DNA from 4 places in the Ruegeria sp. YKSF131 genome. Region 3 is predicted to be linked to each of the others. Evidence: riboswitches for the same ligand, from Rfam matches in the RefSeq annotation. Region 3 holds a riboswitch; each other region holds the start of a gene.
The links. A riboswitch is a leader RNA that binds a small molecule or an ion and turns the genes downstream of it on or off. The one in region 3 is predicted to bind cobalamin.

Region 1: linked by a shared signal. The riboswitch ahead of AC2FLZ_RS17070 (DUF4198 domain-containing protein) and the one ahead of AC2FLZ_RS01545 (ABC transporter substrate-binding protein) in region 3 are both predicted to bind cobalamin.
Region 2: linked by a shared signal. The riboswitch ahead of AC2FLZ_RS10665 (hypothetical protein) and the one ahead of AC2FLZ_RS01545 (ABC transporter substrate-binding protein) in region 3 are both predicted to bind cobalamin.
Region 4: linked by a shared signal. The riboswitch ahead of AC2FLZ_RS11100 (CbtB domain-containing protein) and the one ahead of AC2FLZ_RS01545 (ABC transporter substrate-binding protein) in region 3 are both predicted to bind cobalamin.

Annotation. Positions count from the first base shown of each region.
Region 1 covers NZ_JBXWQZ010000055.1:14,293-19,979, forward strand. Annotated here, with positions in the region: gene AC2FLZ_RS17060 (sugar ABC transporter substrate-binding protein) at 1-388, opposite strand, end outside; gene AC2FLZ_RS17065 (ROK family transcriptional regulator) at 578-1,768, shown strand; cobalamin riboswitch at 1,890-2,088, shown strand; gene AC2FLZ_RS17070 (DUF4198 domain-containing protein) at 2,221-3,006, shown strand; gene cbiM (cobalt transporter CbiM) at 3,013-3,624, shown strand; gene AC2FLZ_RS17080 (NikL family nickel/cobalt ECF transporter subunit) at 3,621-4,184, shown strand; gene cbiQ (cobalt ECF transporter T component CbiQ) at 4,184-4,963, shown strand; gene AC2FLZ_RS17090 (energy-coupling factor ABC transporter ATP-binding protein) at 4,960-5,610, shown strand; gene AC2FLZ_RS17095 (hypothetical protein) at 5,627-5,687, opposite strand, start outside.
Region 2 covers NZ_JBXWQZ010000024.1:8,219-13,905, reverse strand. Annotated here, with positions in the region: gene AC2FLZ_RS10685 (bifunctional 2',3'-cyclic-nucleotide 2'-phosphodiesterase/3'-nucleotidase) at 1-756, shown strand, start outside; RNA gene ffs (signal recognition particle sRNA small type) at 796-894, shown strand; gene rsgA (ribosome small subunit-dependent GTPase A) at 1,053-2,081, shown strand; gene AC2FLZ_RS10670 (alpha/beta hydrolase family protein) at 2,118-2,975, opposite strand; cobalamin riboswitch at 3,109-3,327, shown strand; gene AC2FLZ_RS10665 (hypothetical protein) at 3,419-3,826, shown strand; gene AC2FLZ_RS10660 (protein-tyrosine phosphatase family protein) at 3,818-4,330, opposite strand; gene AC2FLZ_RS10655 (DNA polymerase III subunit gamma/tau) at 4,503-5,687, shown strand, end outside.
Region 3 covers NZ_JBXWQZ010000002.1:123,142-128,828, forward strand. Annotated here, with positions in the region: gene ggt (gamma-glutamyltransferase) at 1-207, opposite strand, end outside; partial or broken gene AC2FLZ_RS01520 (GFA family protein) at 319-707, opposite strand; gene AC2FLZ_RS01525 (2-hydroxyacid dehydrogenase) at 728-1,714, opposite strand; gene AC2FLZ_RS01530 (SH3 domain-containing protein) at 1,913-2,374, shown strand; gene AC2FLZ_RS01535 (NADPH:quinone reductase) at 2,486-3,475, shown strand; tRNA gene AC2FLZ_RS01540 (tRNA-Gln) at 3,566-3,640, shown strand; cobalamin riboswitch at 3,802-3,993, shown strand; gene AC2FLZ_RS01545 (ABC transporter substrate-binding protein) at 4,147-5,151, shown strand; gene AC2FLZ_RS01550 (FecCD family ABC transporter permease) at 5,148-5,687, shown strand, end outside.
Region 4 covers NZ_JBXWQZ010000025.1:33,453-39,139, reverse strand. Annotated here, with positions in the region: gene AC2FLZ_RS11120 (hypothetical protein) at 1-67, opposite strand, end outside; gene AC2FLZ_RS11115 (MerR family transcriptional regulator) at 105-521, shown strand; gene AC2FLZ_RS11110 (transglutaminase-like cysteine peptidase) at 870-1,493, shown strand; gene AC2FLZ_RS11105 (DUF1636 family protein) at 2,639-2,974, shown strand; cobalamin riboswitch at 3,156-3,371, shown strand; gene AC2FLZ_RS11100 (CbtB domain-containing protein) at 3,406-3,576, shown strand; gene AC2FLZ_RS11095 (CbtA family protein) at 3,581-4,279, shown strand; gene AC2FLZ_RS11090 (hypothetical protein) at 4,344-4,847, shown strand; gene AC2FLZ_RS11085 (L,D-transpeptidase) at 5,245-5,687, shown strand, end outside.

The DNA.
Region 1 (5,687 bases), on a different contig from region 3:
TGGCAAAGGTCGCGTCGGCCGAGTCGATAGGCTCAAGTGGGGTGTCCAGCGCAATCACCAGCAGCCCGGCATCGCGGGCCTGCTGCACCGCCGGAACGATGGACGACGTATCCGACGCGGTCAGCAGGATACCCTTTGCGCCATCCAGAATGCAGGTTTCAATGGCCTGAACCTGAGTTTCGTGGTCTCCGTCGACTTTGCCGGCAAAGGCTTTCAGCGTCATGCCAAGCTCTTCGGCTTTAGCTGTGGCACCCTCTCTCATTTTAACAAAGAAAGGGTTGGTATCCGTCTTGGTGATCAGGCAAACGGTTTCACCTTCGGCCATTGCACTGCTTGCCATGGCCGTAACCGCCAGCGCCGTGGCGCCTGCAAGTTTCGCAAGTTTCATCGGTAGTCCTCCCAGTTTTCCCAATGCCCTTCCGGGCATACGTTTGATCGGGCGAAAACCGGCCCGATCTCACATAAAAACCATCACAAGATTCGAATTTCGAGTCAATAAATAAATCACTCTTATTTATTATTGACAGAAAGGAAGGGTTCCAACATTGTCGTCATGAAGGGGATGGCCGTGTCTGCAATGAACTCTCAGGGCAATACCACTGGCGTACGCGAGCCAGACATGCGCGGCACCAACCAAAGTGGAATGCGGGCCCGAAATGAACGGCTTGTCCTGTCACTGGTCCGGCGCCATCAGGCCCTCGCAAAATCTGAAATCGCGCGCATGACCGGCCTGTCGGCGCAGACGGTCTCGGTCATCATGCGCCAGTTGGAGAACGATGGGTTGCTGTTGCGGGGCGAACCGATCCGGGGAAAAGTCGGACAGCCATCGGTTCCCATGCGCCTGAACCCGGACGGCGCGTATTTCTTTGGGCTCAAAGTCGGGCGGCGCAGTACCGAACTGGTGCTGACGGATTTCCTTGGCAACGTCAGGCACCGCGAACGGCGGACCTATGATTTTCCGACGCCCGAGGCGACATTGAGCTTTTCCACAGAAAGCCTCGACAAAGTGATGGCGTCAATGTCGCACGAGGCGCGCAGCAGAATCGCGGGCCTTGGGATTGCCATGCCGTTCTACCTTTGGGACTGGGCACAAACATTGCAGGTTCCTCAGGAAAAAATGGATCCGTGGCGTGACGCGGACCTGAAAGGCGCGTTGGCCGCTAGCTATGACGTGCCGGTTTTCCTGCAAAACGACGCAACGGCCGCCTGCGGTGCCGAGCTGGTGTTTGGCCCGGCGGAAGGCCCACGAGATTTCCTGTATTTCTATGTCGGCTTCTTCATCGGGGGCGGGGTGGTTCTGAACGGCTCCATCTTTCCGGGGCGGGGAAATGCCGGTGCGCTTGGCCCATTGCCTGTGCCGGACGAAGTGGGCGGAGTGAAACCGTTGATAGATGTCGCCAGTCTTTATGTGCTGGAGCGTGCGGTTGGTGGAAATGCCGCAACAGCCGGTTCAATCTGGGAAACGACACGGCATTGGGACGTACCGGAAACCCTCCTTGAGAATTGGCTGAACCAGGCGGCGCACGGAATCGCCCATGCCATCGTCTCTTCTTGCAGCCTGATCGATTTCGAATGTATCAAGATTGATGGCTGGATGCCTGCTGATATCAAGGCGCGGCTGGTGGAAAGGGTTGAGCTCAAACTATCCCATATGAACCTGACCGGGCTTGAACGGCCCTTGGTGCTGGCAGGGGCGGCGGGCCCGGATGCCCGGTCATTGGGGGCGGCCAGTTTGCCATTGTCGGAAAGATACCTGCTCGAAGGGTAGGTTCATCCCCGAAAAACCCCGACCTGTATCCAAAGCGGATCAACCGGAAAAAGGGCATTGCCCGCTGAACTTTTTGACAGCCAGCGCAATTGATCGTTGACGGATGCTGAAGAAGTCTGGCAAGCCGCTCGGCATGTCCGGTTCCGGGGCGTGCTCTGGAATCAATAGGGAATGCGGTGCGGGCTTTGGCCCAATTCCGCAACTGCACCCGCAACTGTAAGCGGCGAGCAGGGCTGAAGTGCCACTGGAGTTAATCCGGGAAGGCCAGCCCAACGCTTTGACCCGCAAGTCAGGATACCTGCCGGACATGTGCCTTTGACAAGGGCACTCCTAATCGGCGACGGGATGTGCGTCGGAGCAGGATGCTTGAAAAAGCAGCTCGGCTTGGACGTCCCCGCAGTCAAAACGCATCTCGTACCGGGGTTGGTACGAAGGGACAAGGACGACTATTGATGACCAAGCTGCTTTCTGCAGCCGCTGTGGCGATGGCGCTTCCAGCGATGGCAAATGCGCATTTCCTGCTGGAATACACCTCTGACACCATGATCGACGCACCGGGGAATGTTCCGGTCAAGCTGATCTTCTGGCATCCGTTCTCGAACGGGCATGTCATGGATCTGGACAAGCCGCAGGAATTCTACGTGATCCACAACGGTCAGAAAACCGACCTGCTGGACACTCTGGAACCCGTGCGTTTCACCGGCGGCGAAAACGAAGGCGCGGCATTCAAGGGTTATGTTCCCGTCAAACGGTCGGGCGACTATGTGCTGGTGACAGTTCCCCAGCCCTATTACGAGGGGTCTGAGGATATCTATATCCAGCAGATCGCCAAGGCATTCATGAACCGCAACGAATTGCCGACCGACTGGATGAACCCGGTGGGCTTGCCGGTTGAGATCATCCCGCTCAACAAACCGACCAACATCATCGCGGGTTCGACCTTTACGGGTCGGGTTATGGCAGAAGGCCAACCGGTTGCGGGTGCCGAGATCGAGATCGAGTACATGGCCGCAGAACCGGACATGGAAAGCACGGCTGCTTCGGCCCCGACCGTCTCGCCGTTGCCGGGTGGTGCATTGGTCGCAACTTCGGATGATAACGGGTATTTCACATTCGGCGTTCCAAAAGCCGGATATTGGGGTTTTGCAGCGCTCGGCGCCGGTCCCGTGACCGAACACAATGGCAAAGAACTCAGCCAGGACGCGGTCATCTGGATCCGCGCCTGGGATTTGGAGTAACCGTAGATGCATATCGTTGACGGAGCCTTGTCCAACCCGGTTGTGATCGGCGGCGCCGTCGCTGCGGCGGGTGGAATTGCCATGGGCCTCAGGTCGCTGGATCTTGATCGCATCCCCACTGCGGGGGTGCTGTCAGCCAGCTTTTTCGTGGCATCGCTGATCCATGTTCCTATTGGTCCGTCGTCGGTGCACCTGATCCTCAACGGTATGGCCGGGCTTTTGCTGGGGTGGGCCGCATTCCCGGCCCTGTTCGTCGGGCTTTTGCTGCAAGCCGTCTTCTTTGGCTTTGGCGGGTTGACGGTATTGGGGATCAACACCCTGAACATCGCGTTGCCCGCGGTTCTGGCCGGACTGATCTTTAGCCGCCTGATCGCCCACGGCTCACCTCTGCAAGGTGCGATATGGGGCGGGGTTGGCGGTGCCTTTGCCATTGCCGCCACAACCGGCATGGTTGCGTTTTCACTGGCCTTGTCCGGGGATGCCTTCCTGCCTGCGGCCAAGCTTGTTTTCTTTGCACATATTCCTGTCATGGCGATTGAGGCGATCCTGACCGGGTTCGCGGTTTTGCTGGCGCGCAAGGTCAAGCCCGAGCTGTTTGTCAAACGAGCGGTCGCATGAGGTATCTGGCAATCATTCTGGCGCTGTGCTGTGCACCCCTACCTGCCTTGGCGCATAAGGTCATAGCCGGAGTGTTTGAATCCGGTGACGCCATCGAAGGCGAAATCGGCTTTTCCAACGGCGACATGGCAAGCGATACCGAGGTCATCGTCAACGGCCCGGACGGAGCCGAGCTGGGCCGTATCGTAACAGATGCAGACGGGTTCTTTATCTACACGCCAAACGCGCCGGTGGCCCATACTTTCTTTGCAATCCTTGGTGCCGGGCATGTGGCCGAGGTTACCATGCCCGCTGCGGATGTCGCCCGGATCATGGGCGTTGAAGCGGAACCTGATACCCCGCCAACAAACGCACCTGCCCAGACAGCGGCGGTGCTCAGCGATGAACAACAACAGGTCATTGCCAGGGCTGTTCGTGATGAGCTGCGCCCGCTACGACGCGAGATCGCGGCTTACCGCGAACAAAATGATCTGCAAACTGTTCTGGGTGGGATCGGATATATCGTCGGTCTGTTTGGTCTGGGCTTTTACTTTGCGGCACGCCGCAAGCTGGCGGCCTGATGGCGCATGTTCTGGGACAACAGGAAAGCACGCTGGTCAAAGCGGGCGCGCAGCGGCGCGGCGCGATCAACCCGCTTGATCCTAGGATGCGGATCGTTATGGCGGTTGTCTTCGCGGTGGTGACAGTGGCGGTGTCCTCGCTGACAGCGCTGTGCGCGGCTCTGGCGGTGTCCCTTTCGCTTCTTGCCGCGTCGCGTCTGCCCTGGCGGAAGACATTGAAACGCATGGCCATGATGGACGGGTTCATCCTGTTCATGCTGGTGTTGTTGCCATTCTCCATGCCCGGCGACCCGATGTTTACGCTCTGGGGGTTTCCCGCAAGCTGGCAGGGCTTCTGGAAAGCGGTCGAGATCGCCTTGACGGCCAACGCGGTCATCCTGTCCCTTATGGTGCTGGTCGGCACGATGGAGCCGGTCACGCTTGGCCACGCCCTGCACCGCCTGCGCTGCCCCGAAAAGCTGGTTCACCTTTTGATGTTCACCATCCGATATATCGAGGTTCTGCGGGAAGAATACCTGCGCCTGCGCGCGGCCATGAAAGTGCGCGGCTTTCGCCCGGCAACAAACTGGCACACCTATCGCAGCTTTGGCTATCTCGTGGGCATGATGCTGGTGCGCGCGATCGAAAGATCCGAACGCATTCTTGATGCGATGAGATGCCGGGGTTTTTCAGGCCGTATGCTGTTGCTTCAGGACTTTACCCTGACCCGAAGGGACATCGTTTTTGCCGCAGGTCTTGGTGCTCTTTGCGCGGGTCTGATCATACTGGATTTGGCATGACACTGATTGCGCTTGAAGAAATCCGCTTTGCCTACGCCGGTCAGCCACCCGTTCTTGACGGTGCCAGCCTCAGCCTGTCCGCTGGTCAACGCCTGTCGCTGACGGGCCCGAACGGGGCAGGAAAATCGACCTTGCTGCGCATTACGCTTGGCTTGCAGCGCGCACAGTCCGGCACGGTCAGGATCTTTGGTCAGCAAAGGGTGCATGAGGCTGATTTTCACGACGTGCGCCGCCGGGTGGGCCTTGTGTTTCAGGATGCGGATGATCAGTTGTTCTGCCCGACCGTCGCCGAGGATATCGCCTTTGGCCCGCTCAACCTGGGCAGAACACGCGACGAAGCACTTGCCATCGTTGAAAGCGTGTTGGGTGATCTGGACCTGATGCATCTGAAGAACCGCATCACCCACAATTTGTCAGGGGGTGAAAAACGGCTGGTTACGCTGGCGACCGTTCTGGCGATGGAGCCCGAGGTTCTGCTGCTTGATGAACCCACCAACGCGCTGGACCCACGGAACAAGGCCCGGCTGCTGGAAATCCTCCGGGCATTGCCGCAAGCGATCCTTCTTGTCAGCCATTCCCCGGCCTTCCGCGCCGAACTGGCACCGGATGCGCTGGATTTGCGAGACGGAAAACTGGTTGCTGTCTGACAGGACCAATACGTGTTCAGCTGTTCCGCTTTCGGCTCATAAGCCCATATCTGACTGCCCATGCGCGAAACGATAGG
Region 2 (5,687 bases), on a different contig from region 3:
GCCGCCGCACTGCGCCCGCTTTTGCAGGGAACAGACCTGGCGGATCTGCCGATTCTGTCGGTTGTTTCGCCTGCCAAATCCGGCGGGCGCTCAGGCCCCCGCCATTATACCGAGGTACCCGCCGGAGAAATATGTTTGCGCCATGTCGCGGATCTGCATGTGTTTCCCAACGAGCTGCGCGCAATCCGGATCAGCGGCGCGCATCTGCTGGACTGGTTGGAGATGTCGGCCAGCGTATTCAACCAGTTAAAGCCCGGTTCCGAGCCCGAACTGATCAACCCTGAACGGGCCGGGTACAATTTCGACATCGTGTTTGGACTGTCTTATCAGATCGACCCCACTCAGCCGCCTCGATACGATGCGCAGGGGAAAATGATCCATCCAGACCACAGGCGGATCAGCGATCTGACATATGCAGGCCGCCCCGTACGACCGGAGCAGATGTTCGTTATGGCGCTGAACAATTACCGCGCCAGCGGAGGCGGGCATTTCCCGCATGCGACAACGTCTGAGTTCATCAGCCTGCCACCGCTGAGCATCAAGGACCTTGTGCGGGATTACCTGGCGCAGCACCTTCCGCCCGATCCGATCGTCACGCAGCCCTACCCGTTCTCGCTGATGCCGCAGCGGGGCGTGACAACAATTCTTCGAACAGGTCCGGGCGCCCCGAAATATTTGGATGAGTTGCGCAGGTTCGATCCCGTGTTGCTGGGCTCGGATGGCAGGGGATTTGAACGCATCCGCCTGACGCTCTGACGGGTTGTCTTTTCCCGTTGCCTTCCCTATATCCGGACTCGAGAGGTTGGCGCGGGCGAGCGCCTCGCCAACCTGGTCAGGTCCGGAAGGAAGCAGCCACAACGAGCCCCGCTTGGGTCGATGTCCAACCTCTCACTTCGTGAACCACAGCCACAGGAGGGCTTTATGATTGTAGTGAAAACCCTTCGGGCAGACTGGTTCTGATTCACCGGAATCACCGGACTGCCTGAACACACGACCTGCGGATGCGCGCTTGCCATCCGTTGGCATTGCTGTTTCTGAAAACAGGCAGATAAATGTCTTATACGCTTTCGGACCTGGGATGGTCCTCTTACTTTGCCGCGCAGCATGCGGTTTTTCCTTCTGACACGCCCTTTCGTATCGCATCGGTACATCGGGACCGTCTGATCGGGCTGAGCCCGGATGGTGATATCCCTTTGCTGACACCGGATAATCCGACCGGTTCATATGCCGTTGGGGATTGGGTCCTTGCCGACGCCGAAAACCGCGTGCGTCACATTCTGGACCGGCGCAGCCTGCTGCAACGCAGGGCTGCCGGTACAGGTGCCGCAACACAACTGATAGCAGCCAATGTCGATGTGTTGTTCATCGTCAGCTCGTGCAACGCCGATTTCAACCTGCCCCGGCTGGAACGTTATCTGGCGCTGGCACATCAGGCCGGATGTTATCCTGTCGTTGTCCTGACGAAAGCTGACCAGTCGGATGACCCCGGCAGTTTCTCGGGACAAGTGCAATCTCTGGACCCTTTTTTGTCGGTACTGGCGATCAATGCGCTGGACCCGGCAGATATCGAAAAGGTTCTGGCATGGTGCCCCAAAGGCCAGACCGGCGCGCTGGTCGGGTCGTCGGGCGTGGGTAAAACGACGCTCAGCAACGCCATGACGGATCAAAACCTCGCCACCTCTGGAATTCGCGAAGACGACGCACGGGGCAGGCACACGACAACGGTGCGCGCGTTGCACCGGATGGGTAACGGTGGCTGGCTGATTGACACGCCGGGAATGCGCGCATTGCGTTTGTTGGACGCTCAGGACGGGATCGACAACGTGTTCTCGGACATCACAGAGCTTGGCCAAAGCTGCCGCTTTTCGGATTGTCAGCACGAGACCGAGCCCGGCTGTGCCGTGCAGAACGCAATAGGCAAGGGCGTTCTTGATCCGGCGCGGCTGGACCGTTGGCGCAAGCTGCGGCGCGAAGATCAGCGAAACTCGGAAACCGTTGCGCAATCGCGGGCGCGGGACAAGGCGTTCGGCAAGATGGTCCGCGGTGTCATGCAGGACAAGAAGCTTCGCAAACGGCCATAGCTGCAAGGTGTTATGGAAAACCTGCGTCGCGTCTGATCAGGCGATCAGGCGCGGCCAGACCGCTGCATTGCGCCGGGCAAATGCGCCTATGTGACCAATCTCCGGCAGCCCAAATTCGGCAGGCTTCAGAAGGTGGCGTCTGGCCCCGGGGCCATACAGATCGGCAAGGCGCCAAACCGCCTCGGGCGGAACCATCTGGTCGTCTTCGAACGTGAACAGATCCACAGCTGTTCCAGAACTGCCCCAATGCGCATCAGGCAAATTCTGCCCGATCTCGGGAACGTAGCTAAGAGGAGCTGTGCACCATTTGCGCCATTGCCAGTATACCGAGGCTGGCAGGTCCGAGCCAAACCCGATTGCTTTGCCAGGCAGATAGCCAAGCGCCCGCACCATCAGCGGTGCATGGCCATACCAAAACAGCCCCGCCAACCCCCGATAGGGCCATGGGTGATCTTTCAAAGTCACCAGCCCCGAACACACACAGATCATACGGTCGATCTGGTTGATATCCGGCTGCACCGGCCCCAGCATCGCACCGACCGAATGGCCAATGGTCCAGTGCTGCGCCTTAGGAAATCGCCTGCGCAATTCGGCCCGTGCCGCTGGCATGTCGATCAATGCCCAATCCGCCATTGTTGCAGTTGCGTCTTTCAGGCGACCGACCAAAGAAAGCCCGTAGTCCCGATAGTCATAGGTCAGGCAAGCTATCCCCCGCTCGGTAGCCAGCCATCGCGCGAAGTGTTGATAATAGTCACGCGGCACGCCTGTGGCACTGTTCAGCACGACAACGGTTTCCGGCTCACCCACTGGCCGATGCAACCGCGCCGACAAGGTCACGGACCCTGACGGAAAGCGGAAATCTTCGATCAACACCGTCTGTTCCGTATCCAACATGATTCCCGGCTTTCGCTGAAACAATCGGTTTGCCTGCCTTCGATGCTGACGACACTAGGCCGGAACGTAAACCGCATCCAGCATGACCAAACGTCCGGCCTAAAGATCGGCTTGACTCGGAACGCGATCAGACGCTAGCGGTTGTGTGATGGTTTCCGGCCCCCACAAGAGGTCGGGATGAAAAGGGAACACGGTGCGGTTTGTCTGGTCACGCAGGCATCAACCAAGTCCGCGACTGCCCCCGCAACTGTAAGCGTTAAGCAATGCCGAAATACCACTGGCCTATGGGCTGGGAAGGTCGGCAGAGCAATGACCCGCAAGTCAGGAGACCTGCCATCGGAACTGAAACCGAAACTCGGGCGGGGTGTCCGGGCAGGTCCTGACGGCGAAATGCTGTCCCACCTGCCCCAATATTCCAGCCCACCACGCGCGGAGGGCGCAGGATGATCTGGAAGACAAAGTCACACGAATACAGCGCAACAGTGTGCCAGCGGACGGGCAAAACCTGCCCGGCTTTGGCGCGACTGGCCCGCTCGATTTCCGAAGCCATGGCGCAGGCGGTTTCGGCCACCAGCGAGGATTTCGAATTTGAAGGCAGCAGCGCGCTATCACATTGCGCGGAAGGGTGCATGGCAACGATCCGAGCGCGATCCGACAGCGTTCGCGTTTTCTGCGGGGCGCACCCTGATACGGCAATTCGGGACCTTGATGCCTATGCCGATTTGATCTTCGGACCTACATTCAGCACGCTGCCCTCGGGCATTGTCGCGAACCCGCCTTGCGCCATGATCGAGGTTTCAACGATCCGGCCTCGGAAAACCGGCTACGCACCCCAGCAGCTGTCAGCTTGATCCCACTTCCACCTGTGCCGGGGTGATCCGGGACGCCCAGGCCAGCTGCGCATCGGTTTCGACAGCGCAGGGGCGCACGGCCCGCAGGCGGTCCAGTGCGTCGCTGGCGCGTTCACCGCATTCAACCATCAGTCGCAGAACAATCATCCCGGATCTGCCGCACCCCCCACGGCAATGCACAAGAACCCGGCCACCGCCCGACAGCGCATGTCGGGCCGTGGCGCTGACCTCTGGCCAGGCCTTCTGAACCGCCTGCGTCGGTGCTCCAAAATCTTCGATCGGCAGGTGAACCCACCGGCTGGCACGGCTTTGGATGTCGCTGCCAAAGTGCTGCGCGCCATCCTGAAGCATTTCAACATCCGTCGTCATTGAAATCACAAGGCCCGGTTTCCACGCCGCAATCATATCCAGATCGCCGACGTAATCCCCGCCACGCCCGGGCATTGAAGTAAGGGCAAGCGTTCCGCCTCCGACCTGCAGAGCAAAAATGACCAGCTGCGACATGAAGTGCGTCCTCCCCCAAGGTACTCTTTAAGAAATGAGCCATTAAATCCGCTGGACCAGTTTAGTTGGAAACCAGCCCGTTTCTGAAACAAAAAATCATCACGCCCCACAGTGGACGCGGACTGCCGCCGCCACTACGCTGTGCCGAAGCACCGAATCCGAGCGAGTAGACATGACAGACACGCCCAGCCCCGCCTATCAGGTTCTCGCCCGCAAATACCGCCCGGAAACCTTTGCCGACCTGGTGGGTCAGGATGCCATGGTGCGCACCCTGAAAAACGCTTTTGAAGCCGACCGGATTGCGCAGGCCTTTGTCATGACCGGCATTCGCGGAACGGGTAAAACCACCACGGCACGGATCATCGCCAAGGGCATGAACTGTATCGGACCGGATGGAACCGGAGGGCCGACAACAGAGCCTTGCGGTCAGTGCGAGCATTGCATCGCGATCATGGAAGGCCGCCATGTCGATGTGATGGAAATGGATGCCGCCAGCCGTACCGGCGTCAGCGATATCCGCGAGATCATCGACAGTGTCCGCTATCGCGCAGCCAGCGCGCGCTACAAGATCTACATCGTCGACGAGGTTCACATGCTCTCGACCAGCGCATTCAACGCGCTGCTCAAGACGCTCGAGGAACCGCCCGCACATGTGAAATTCATCTTCGCGACCACCGAGATTCGCAAAGTGCCGGTCACGGTTCTGTCGCGGTGTCAGCGCTTTGACCTGCGCCGGATCGAGCCCGAAGACATGATCGGCCTGCTGCGCAAGATCGCCGGGGCCGAGAGCGCGCAGATCGCCGACGATGCGCTGGCGCTGATCACCCGCGCTGCAGAAGGGTCGGCCCGGGACGCGACCTCACTGCTGGATCAGGCGATTTCACACGGGGCTGGCGAGACGACCGCCGATCAGGTCCGTGCGATGCTGGGTCTGGCGGATCGTGGTCGTGTTCTGGACCTGATGGACATGATCCTGCGCGGTGACGCGGCAGGGGCGCTCACTGAACTGAGCGGACAATATGCGGAAGGCGCGGACCCTCTGGCCGTGCTGCGCGATCTGGCCGAAATCACGCATTGGGTGTCCGTCGTAAAGATCACACCTGACGCGGCCCAGGACCCGACGGTTTCCCCCGACGAACGCACACGGGGCCAGCACATGGCCGAGGCCTTGCCGATGCGGGTTCTGACCCGGATGTGGCAAATGCTGCTGCAGGCGCTGGAGGAAGTCTCTGCCGCGCCCAACGCGATGATGGCCGCCGAAATGGCTGTTATCCGACTGACGCATGTCGCCGATTTGCCCAGCCCCGAAGAGCTGATCAAACGGCTGCAAGACGCCCCACCTTCGCCACCCGGCGGG
Region 3 (5,687 bases):
ATTGGCCGCAGCTATCATCCAGTTTTCGGATGTGACCGGAACTCCCTCAAGCTTGGCTTCGAGGGCCGCAATAACCTCGTCGGTCATCGCCTGAACCTGCCCTTCTGTCGCGGCTTCGGGTGCAACAGCATCGGCTGTTTCCTGCGCGAACCCCGGTGTCGAAATAGTAAGTGCGGTAGTAAACAACAGTGCTGAAACATGTCTCATCTGTTCTAACCCTCCAATACAATCTTTATTTTCAATCCTGTAAGGATTTTGCCCCCTCTGCAATGATCAGGCATGGCAGCGTGTTATCACAGCGAAGTTTCGCCATATCCGCTATGGTTCGGTTTCTTCGGCGCGACGATCCTGATCATAGCGGGTCATTCCGGTGAATTCGGGCAGCCACGCCTCGCGCCGGGTGGTCCAGCATTCATATGTCGGTGTGAATTGGTCAGGCGCATCAAGGCTCCCCAAATGCACTTCGACTTCGGCACCGCTTCGGGCAAATACCGGAGATCCGCAATCAGGGCAAAAGTACCGGTCGGAATAGCTTTTTGCCTTGCCGATTATCCTAACCGCATCCGCCTGAAAATGGCTGCCGCATAGAACACCGCGCCATGGTGTTTGCGGCAGTCCAGACAATGACAAATCCCGACGCGAAGAGGACGGCCCGCGGCCTTGACGCGCAGATTTCCACAGCGGCATCCCCCTTCAAACACGCCCATCCATAATCCTTTCCGACGCGTCAGAGCATCGCAGGCACAACCTGATCCGGCGGGCGGTGGCCATCCTCGAAGGTTTTGATGTTGATGATAACCTTTTCACCCATCTCAACCCGCCCCTCCAGCGTGGCCGACCCCATATGCGGCAGTAGAACCACGTTGGGCAATTGCCGCAAGCGCGGGTTCACACTGGTTCCCTGTTCGTAGACATCCAGCCCCGCGCCCGCAATTTCCCCCGTACGGATCATCCGGGTCAAAGCGTTCTCGTCAATAACCTCACCCCGCGAAGTATTCACGATCACTGCCGAGGGTTTCATTAGCTTCAGTCGACGCGCGTTCATCAGATGGAAGGTCGACGGCGTCGATGGGCAGTTGATCGATATCACATCCATACGCGCCACCATCTGATCCAGGCTTTCCCAATAGGTCGCCTCCAGTTCTTGCTCAATCTCTGGGCGCAATCGGCGGCGGTTGTGATAATGGATCTGCATACCAAACGCCTTGGCGCGGCGGGCCACTGCCTGTCCGATCCGGCCCATACCCAGAATTCCCAGTCGCCGCCCGCCAATGCGACCACCCAGAAACGCGGTGGGTGCCCACCCGGTCCAGTCGCCTTGCTGCATGACGCTCAACCCTTCGGGAATGCGCCGTGTCACAGCGAGAATCAGGGCCATGGTCATATCTGCCGTGTCGTCGGTCAGCACGCCGGGCGTGTTGGACACCAATATGCCGCGCTGCCGCGCCGTCGCCACATCGATATTGTCGACACCAGCCCCGTAATTGGCGATCAGCCGCAACTTTTCACCCGCCTGACCCAATAGCCCGCCATCAATGGTATCGGTCACCGTGGGCACCAGCACATCGGCATCCTGCACCGCTGCTACTAATTCCTCACGCGTCATTGGGGTGTCGTCGTCGCGCAGGCGCACGTTAAACAATTCGCTTAACCGGGTTTCTACTGCCTCAGGCAACCGTCGCGTAACAACAACACTTAAACGTTCTCTTGGCACCTCGGCTCTCCCACTGCTTTGCAAACGGACGCGCGCCATGGCATCGTGGCGCAGGATAAGGCGGGGCACAAGAACCCCAATGGCATTGAGTCGACCTTTTTTCAAAACCGGATCAACAGGCATAAGAGCGGGCAGTCAGTGAGTGGCAATCTACCTGTAAAACGCCGATCTCTGGCGGCAGTTTCCGTATTTCTGGTCATGTTCGGTGTCTGTGCCGCACATGCCGAGGTCAAACGCGGTTCGGTCACCAACCTACCCCTGCCCCGCTATGTTTCGATGAAGGCAGCCGAAGGCAACGTGCGACGCGGACCATCCCTAACCCACCGAATCGACTGGGTATTCAAACGGCGCGGCATGCCGCTGCAGGTCACCGCCGAATACGGAAACTGGCGCAAGGTTCAGGACCGCGACGGCGCGGGTGGCTGGGTTCACTATGCCTTGTTGTCTGGCGTTCGAACGGTGCTGATCGAATCCGAGATGCTGCCTGTTTATGCCCGCCCCGATCCAGCCTCGCCCGTGAACGCTCATTTCGAGACCGGAGTAGTGGCGCGCCTTGGAACCTGTTCGCAGGACTGGTGCCGGATCACCGCTGGCGGATACCGTGGCTGGACATTGAAATCGAACCTTTGGGGCGTCGATCCTTCCGAAATTCGGGAATAGGCGAAAGACGAATTCCGGTATCCGCGGTTGCGCATCGCCCTGAAAAAGCGCGACAAGGTGTTTGAGTTACCGGCCCAATCGCCGCTTAACTCGACCTAAATGGAGGACGCTATGCGCGCAGTCACTTATTCAGCCTTCGGAGACGCTGTCGATGTCTTGCGTATACAGGATATTCCCCTGATCCAGCCTGAACCAGGTGAAGTCACGGTCGAGTTGTCCTATTCCGGCGTAAACCCCTCGGATATCAAGGCCCGTGCGGGAACCCGGCCGGGTGTCACGGAACCCCCGTTTCCGCTGATCGTTCCGCACAGCGACGGGGCTGGAGTCATCACAGCGGTTGGCGATGGAGTACCCGCGGCGCGGATTGGCCGGCGCGTGTGGATTTGGAACGGGCAATGGCAGCGCGCATTTGGTACAGCTGCCAGCCACATCACCCTGCCCGAATCTCAGGCTGTCGAACTGCCCGAGACAGTGTCACTTGAAACCGGGGCAATTCTTGGAATTCCGGGCCTAACTGCAAGCCATGCGGTGTTCTCGGGCGGCGCACCGGGCGGGCAAACCATATTGATCCATGGCGGGGCGGGCACCGTCGGGTATCTGGCTGTGCAGCTTGCCAAATGGGCCGGAGCCAAAGTGATCGCAACGGCCAGCGCCCGCAACTTTGACCGGGTCAAGGCAGCTGGTGCGGATGTCGTGCTCGACTACACCGGTGAACACCTTTCGGATCAGATCCTCGATGCAAATGATGGGCATGCAATCGGTCGAATCGTCGATGTCGAATTTGGACAGAACCTTGCCACCAACATTGCCGTCATCGCCGAAAACGGCCGTATCAACGCATATGGATCTGCCCGGAATATGACACCTGTCTTTCCCTTTGGACCCATGATGTTCAAGGCCGTGACGCTCGAAGCGGTTCTGATCTACCTGCTGCCCGCGGACTTGCGCGCCACCGCAATAAAGACATTACACAAGGCACTGACTGATGGCGCACTGATCTGCCCCGTTCACAAGGTCTTTACGTTGGAAGAATGCGCTGCGGCCCATGCGCTGGTACAAGAAGGCAACCGTACCGGAGCGGTGTTGATCGATACCAAATGAGGGGCCTTCAAAAAAAATTTACGGCGCTCGCTTTTTTTGCAAAACGCTCTTGAACCCTGCCATCAACAATCGTAGATAGCCGCTCACCGTTGGGGTGTAGCCAAGTGGTAAGGCAGCGGTTTTTGGTACCGTGTATCGTAGGTTCGAATCCTACCACCCCAGCCATGATTTTCCTATATATCACACACCGACGTCCTCGGGGCGGATTGTAGCGCCTTCTCAGCGGCTTGTCTGACGTCAGCACCATGTTGAGACGCGCAGGTTCATGCCCTTGGGAGAAAATGGGAAAGACCCCCGAGTTTTTTCTTGCCGCAGAGTAAGTGTTAAGGTACCCGCGTTTTACCGGTCCCGATGTGGCTAAGAGGGAATCCGAGGTGCCTTTTGGTGCCAACCGGAACTGCCCCCGCAACTGTAGGCGGCGAGCGCTGTCCATTCCGTCACTGGGCCATTTCGGTCTGGGAAGACAGGACAGACAAAGACCCGTCAGTCAGGAGACCTGCCGGTATGAAACCGAAACACACCGGGCGGGGTTGTCCGGGGAGGTTGCCGAAGAAACGCGCCGGGCGGGCTATGTACCACTCTGCGCTCACAGCAGGCAGAAAAGCGTCTGTTGCTTCGGTAAATGCCCATTCACCCGTTCTCTGGTCATTGACACATGGAGATCGATTGTCATGTTTCTACGCACTGGCCTGATTGGCCTTTCCTTGCTGGCTACCAGCGCTGCCGCCGAAGGAAACTTTCCCTTAACCATCGAAAACTGCGGTCACTCGGTCACGTTTGACGCGCCAGTGACGTCGTCAGTCACGGTCGGCCAAGCCGCGACCGAGGTGCTTTATGCGCTGGGTCTGAGTGAGCAGGTTCTTGGAACTTCGGTCTGGTTCAACGAGGTGCTGCCTGAATATGCCGAGGTGAATGCCAAGGTAGAGCGTCTGGCAGACAATGATCCCAGCTTTGAAAGCGTTGTTGCCAAGCGGCCGGGACTGGTCGCAGCGCAATATGAATGGCATGTCGGACCCGAGGGCATCGTCGCCACGCGTGAGCAATTTCACGAACTGGGTATTCCAACTTACGTGATGCCTGCGGATTGCGTCGGCAAAGACAATACGGTCGGCGGCGATGGCACCCGCCTGCAAGCGTTCTCGACCGATACGCTGTATCAGGGTATCGAAGAACTGGCGGCAGCCTTTGATGTGTCCGAACGCGGCACGGACCTGGTTGCCGAGTACAAGGCCCGTGAAGCCGCAGCCGTCGCCAAGGCGCAAGCCGTGAAGCTGGACGATGTGTCCGCCGTATTCTGGTTTTCCTCTCCTGAAATGGAAAGCGATCCGTTTGTGGCCGGGCAGAAGGGCGCACCGGGATACATGATGAGCACATTGGGCATCCGCAACGTCGTCGAGACGGATGAAGAATGGCCAACAGTGGGCTGGGAAACCATTGCCAAGGCCAATCCGACGGTGATCGTGATTGCCAAGATGGACCGCCGTCGCTTTGCTGCGGACGACTACCTGAAAAAGCTGGAGTTCCTGCGCGCTGATCCGGTGACCAGCCAGATGGATGCGGTCAAGAATGACCGGATTGTCGTTATGGATGCGCAGGCCATGGACGCCACCATCCGCGCAATCCCGGCACTGGAGGATCTGGCCGAGAAGCTGGATACCATCGGAAACAACTTGTGAACGAGGTCGCCGCAATCTTTCGGCAGGGTTTCAAGGCCGCGTGCCTAACTGTGCCACTGTTGATTGCGGCGGTCCTTGCGGGCGCGATGATCGGGGAAACCTCGTTGTCGCCCGATTTGGTTCTCTCCGTTCTGGTCAACAAGCTGGCCGGAGCGGACCTGCCCGTCGACCCAATTGATCAGGGTATTATCTGGAGCTACCGGATTCCTCGCGCTCTGGTCGCTGCGTCCTGCGGTGCCGGTCTGGCTGTCGCAGGGGTCGTGTTGCAGGCATTGCTGCGAAACCCGTTGGCTGACCCTTATATTTTGGGCATTTCTGCCGGGGCCTCGACGGGTGCCGTGGCTGTTACCATCGCTGGTTTGGGCGGGGGAGCTTTGTCGCTGTCTTTTGGCGCGTTCAATGGCGCGCTTTTGGCTTTCGGTTTTGTCGCGTTGCTGGCCCGAGCCTCCGGCGCAGGCGGCGGGCGGGCTGCGACGGCGCAAATCGTTTTGGCGGGAATTGCCGGGTCTCAGTTGTTCAATGCGCTAACGGCCTTC
Region 4 (5,687 bases), on a different contig from region 3:
GTTCGGCTTCCTCGATTTTTGCTTCGTGCGGTTTGCGAAATTCGACATCATGACCGACAATATGCATCCTGTAGTGGCTACAGGTTCAAGGGAAAGGTCATCACATGATTGCGATTGGCGAAGTGGCGAGATTGACCGGCCTGTCGGTCGAGACGATCCGCTACTACGAACGGGAAGGCATAGTCGAGAAAACCGGTCGAACCGCCTCGGGGCGCCGCGCTTACACGGAACGGGAAATATCCGAGCTCAGATTCATCAAACGCTGCCGCGATCTTGGCTTCACTATTCAGGATGCATGCGCACTTCGCGAATTGTCCAAAGCGCCGGAGCAAGCCTGTCGTGACGCCGAAGACGTCGCAACAAAACATCTCGACAAGGTCAGGTCAAAGATCGCCGCTCTCCAACGGCTGGAGCAAGCATTGGTAGAACTTGTGCAGACCTGTACTGAAGGAGCAGCATGCCCCCTGCTAACGGCGTTGCTCAACGAGCCTGTCGTCAAAGATGTCATTAGCGGTCACTAATTGCAGCGCCCGGAAAAACCGAAACTGCCTGTCTCAGTTTGGGGAGGAGCGGCTTCATTGTCCCAGTATTTCGTAACCTTAAGCGATGACGGCCGATCTGTGTTGTATTTTTGTTGAATGAGAGAATTGCGATCAGCTTACCCTCTAGTTCGCGCTGTTAGCTATGCCGGACTGGTGATGGCGTGGATGCTCTGATGCTGTCAACTAAGGAAGAAATACCAAAGAATCTGCAAATTTTTGCCGCTTTACCCCTAGAGGCTAAGAAGCAGTTGCAATGCCTCAAGGCACATGAAGGCTTGGAATAAAATACATTGGCCCCGGAAGTTTGGATACCTTCGAGGAACGAGCATGGAGAAGGCAGATATGACAAATCCCACGTTAGTTCAGAGAATGTTATCGAAAAACCTGCTGGGTTATCTCCCAATGATCTGTTTTATATGCAGCTTTTTTGTGTCTGCCGCTACATTACAAGCCTCTGAGCTTCCCTCGATCGGTCTTGACAGAAAGATTGAAGCGCCATCCGGTGCCAAAACACTATGCAAAGATTACTCTTGGGCGTGCGCGAGCGCTCGTAGTTCTGGTCTGTCCGTGGCACAAGAAAATCAGATCGTTAAAACGATCAACACGCGCGTCAATCGGAGAATCCGTGCCGTTTCGGATCAAAGCCAATACGGGACAAAGGAATACTGGACACTGCCGACGCAAGGGTCAGGAGATTGCGAAGACTTCGCTTTGCAAAAGAAGTTTGAACTTGTGCAGAACGGTGTGGATCCTACGAAGCTACTAATCGCGACCGTCTTGGACACCAATCGCAATGGCCATGCTGTTCTAGTCTATCGCTCGAGTGAAGGCGATTTGGTTCTGGACAATGTTACCAACAGGATCAAAACGTGGAAGGAAACAAGGTATCTTTTCCTACGAATACAGGACCCGATTCACCCTGATCGTTGGGTACAGGTTTCTAGCGGCTAAACCATTGGGTAGACATTGGTTGCCTCTCGCAATTGATGTCACGACCTGCATTGTTCTGGGCGCATAGTTGAGTTTCGATGCTCAGTCCGACTCGTCCATCTGCTTGTGTTTGCACCATTGCGTGTGAACGAATTCGATCCGCGCGCCAGATATCTCGGAGGTGTCGTATTGGCCTACTGTTGGGATTCCGCAAGCCATACACGTAGACAATGGGCGCGTTTCCGCAGCGAAACCTTCCATTTGACCCGCTCAGATTGGAGTATCTCCGTCAAGTAAAGGCCACCGGGTCGAGCGCGTTACGGCGAAGATATCGAACGCCTGATTAGGACGACCATGGAGGCCGTTCATCTACTTTAGGGAAGAACGCAATTATCCCCCAAGGATAAGGGGAAATGCGACGGCTCCGGCACTGCGTCGATGACATTGGAGGAGTTCGAAGACTGGCTGCACCCGGAGATATGCCGTTATCACAACACCCATCACACCGGGTTGCGGCGAGAACCGATGGCGGCATGGGCGATCCTCGGTTGTAGTGACGCAGACAGAAAAGTTGTTAATGCCGAGGCGTTTCGCATCAGCGTACTTCCTTTTGAATGTCGTCGGTTGTCGCTACGCATTCAGTCCCATGATCGGTCGTGGTAACCGAAAGGTAACCATCAAGCACGAACCCCGCTATATGTCCCGGATCTAGACTGTAATTGACGATAGAACGAACCTAGTTACGCGCAACAAGAACCTGTCGCGTCTCGGAATTCGCCTTGGGAGGCGCGGTGCGCGCGGACCTGAAAATAGGCGTGTCATGGCGAGCCGATCCCGGAGGCAATGCTGTTTCAGATTATTGAAGAACAAAGATGTTTCGCGTGAGCTGTTTCCACTTCATCGCCTACCACCTGCTTCAGCTCAGTCTCACGTAGAAACTTAAAAATTTTTTCGTCTGATGGTTGCTTCTTCGCCCTGCCAAATCCCCGTCTCGCACTCGGTGTATTTGCAAAGTTTTCGAGGGCTAGGGCTCATGTGTCCTTCCTGCCTGAGTATGGACTCTTTTCCAGACTTAGAGTCAAAACACGTATTGAAACTGAGCTAACAACCGACCAGCAAATATGAAATCTCAGATGGAAGTTCTCGATCAAGGATCAGCCTGACGCATGTGCCTACCTAACCTCACGCTTTGCAGAACCTGCCGCGACGCGGATTCCACCCTTTATGATCAATTAGCCGCAACGCTGGAGGCATCGGGGGTGCAAGCCGAGTTGCAGCAAGTGGATTGCATGTCCGGTTGTCACCGACCACAGACGTTGGCGGTGCGACAAAGCGGCAAGACCGCCTATCTTTTCGGTGAGGTTACGGTTGTCGATCTTCCGGACATAATGATCTTCATGCGGATGTATGAGGACAGTACTGACGGCGACTTCGCTGACGCCAGGAAGCTAGGTAAGCTACGTTTCAAGGCGATTGCACGTATACCGGCACAAAAAAGATAGCCAACATGCAACTTGCCGACCAAAGCTCCGGTGTCGAGTTTTCAGCTTACAGTTTGTGTTTTTCGACTTAGCCTTCTGCACTGAACGGCTAAAATCTAAACCAAGCCTGCCATTACCTAAGATTGACCGCTGCAGAATACTATGATGTCGCTTTCGTACTTGACGGAACAAAGCACTATGGAACAATAAAGGCTTCTACGGTGTCCAAAGGTGCCTACGCACTGGGACTGAAACGGGAATGAGGACGGTGCACCAAACTACCGCACTGAAGCCTTGACCGCCCCCGCGACTGTGAGCGGCGAGCGGCCTTCCAATACCACTGGCGTAATGGCGCTGGGAAGGGGGAAGTCTGCTGTGACCTGCGAGTCAGGAGACCGGCCGTAGGATGGACACAACATATGCCGTCGGGTGTGACGGCGAGGAGGATTAAAATGACGACAAAAACGATCAAGGCATCCGCCGCTGGCGCATCCTTTCTGCCTGCAGTATTCGCCGTGGTTCTGGGTCTAGGGATCATTACCGTGACTGGCCATGTTCAGGCTTCTGGCCTGCATGACGCGGCTCATGATGTGCGCCACGCAACTGGCTTCCCCTGCCACTAAAACAATGTTCAGTCGTATTCTGACCAGCGGCTTGTTCGCTGGTGCAGCAGCGGGGCTGATTGCCGCCCTTCTGCAGTTGTATTTCGTGCAGCCAGTGCTACTTCACGCCGAGCTCTATGAGGGCGGCGACCTGGTGCATTTTGGCGCTGATCCCGTAACTGCGCATCCCGACCTGCCCGGCATGTTCGCCGAGCCGATGCGCGATGGTCTCAGCATTATCTTCACCATGCTTACCTACACCGGCTATGCGCTAGTCCTGGCGGCGCTGATGTCAGTAGCCGAACGTCAGGGGCATGAGATCAACGGCCGCACCGGCCTGCTTTGGGGTCTTGCGGGCTTTGTCGCCTTCCACTTTGCTCCTGGCTTGTCACTGGCTCCAGAAGTTCCCGGCGTAGCGGCAGCAGATGTGGGAGTGCGTCAGATCTGGTGGACGGTCACCGTTGCCGCAGCCGGCGTAGCCATGTGGCTGATTGCCTTTGGAGGTAACCTGGTAAGCTACCTGATTGCGGCCGTGCTGCTAATGGTACCGCATATTATCGGGGCCCCTGAGCCTGAGAGTTTCTCTGGGCCGGTTCCGACCGAGATCGGGGCGCTTTTTGCTGCCCGGGCCTTCGGCATCGGCATGGCCGCCTGGGCACTCTTAGGCAGTTTCACCGGCCACTTCTGGCAGACAGAAGGCAAGCGCGCAGGCGCTGCAGTCTGATCGCGCTCCTCCATTGCTACCCCGCTGGTTACACCGGCGGGTTTTTTTTATTGAGGATGACAAGATGTCCCGTTCTCTTGCTCTCTTTGCCATCGGACTTGTCTTTGGCGGCGGTGCTGGCTTTGTGATTGCCGCCAGCAGCGGTAGCACCTTTGAGAGCCATGACCATACTGACCCGGCCCAACACGGCGGCAACATGGAGATGGCAGCGCACGACCACTCCGCTGCCACTAATCTGCCTGCCGACAGCGACGCCCCCAGTGTGGCGATCCAGATGATTAAGGATCCTATGGCGGGCTGGAATCTGCGTGTGACACCGCAGAACTTTCGCTTTGCTCCGGAAAATGCCTCCACGGCTGACGTTCCAGGCGAAGGTCACGCGCATGTTTATATCAACGGCGAAAAGCTGGGCCGCCTTTATGCCAATTGGTTACACCTTCCGTCGCTCCCCGATGGCGATGTTGAAGTAAAAGTTTCTCTCAATGGCAACAGCCACAGCCCTCTGATGGTTGAGGGTGTGCCCGTGGAGGCCAAAGTGACCGTGCAGCCTGACGGCGATGACTCCTGATTGACATTCCTGGCTGAGAAGACAACTACGCGGATTCAGCGGGTCTAAGCGGCAAGTACAGCGTGCGCGCGGGTTTTTGCCGCTCTGTATCCAAGGACAGATAAGCTGTTGCAAAGCCGCGCCGAATTCCCGTCTTGTTCCTTTGGCTTGCATCGTCGGAAACCGAAAACATGAAGCAACTACAATGGGCATTTCGGTTCTTTCCATTGCTTTTTTGACCCAGTCCAAAGCAAACTCGATCAAATCAGAGTTCACGCCACCGCGCACCTGATCGACTGGATAAACTAAGCGTTACCTGAAACCTCTTGAAGCTCTAGCTGCTAGAGGCTTTAAGACTCGAATTTGATCGTGAAAATGCGATGCAAATACATTGAACTTGTGAACCAGGCTGAGATCTATGCTGACAAGGCGCTATTTCATTCAATCAACCACTGCGCTGTTTTCCGCGTCTGCGGCCAGTCCATTGATCGCCAAAACATGGCCAACCTCGTCGCAAAAGACCTATTGGGACAGCCAGGTCACGCCATTTGATTACGATCCAGCGACCTCAAATCCATGGGGCGTTCATGACCGTTTTTTACCACGACGTGTCGTAGCAAATGATGGTTTGGTTCCTGGTGACATCCATGTCGATGCGGTCGCGCGCTATCTTTACCATATCGAGGAAGGCGGGACCGCAATGCGCTATGGCGTTGCGATCGCGCGAGGGAACCTTTACGAGCCCGGAACCTATGCTATCCGGCGCAAGGTCGAGTGGCCACATTGGACGCCAACGGCTTCAATGATCGAGCGCAACCCCGAATACGCGGAATTTCGGGATGGTATGGAACCCGGGCCAAG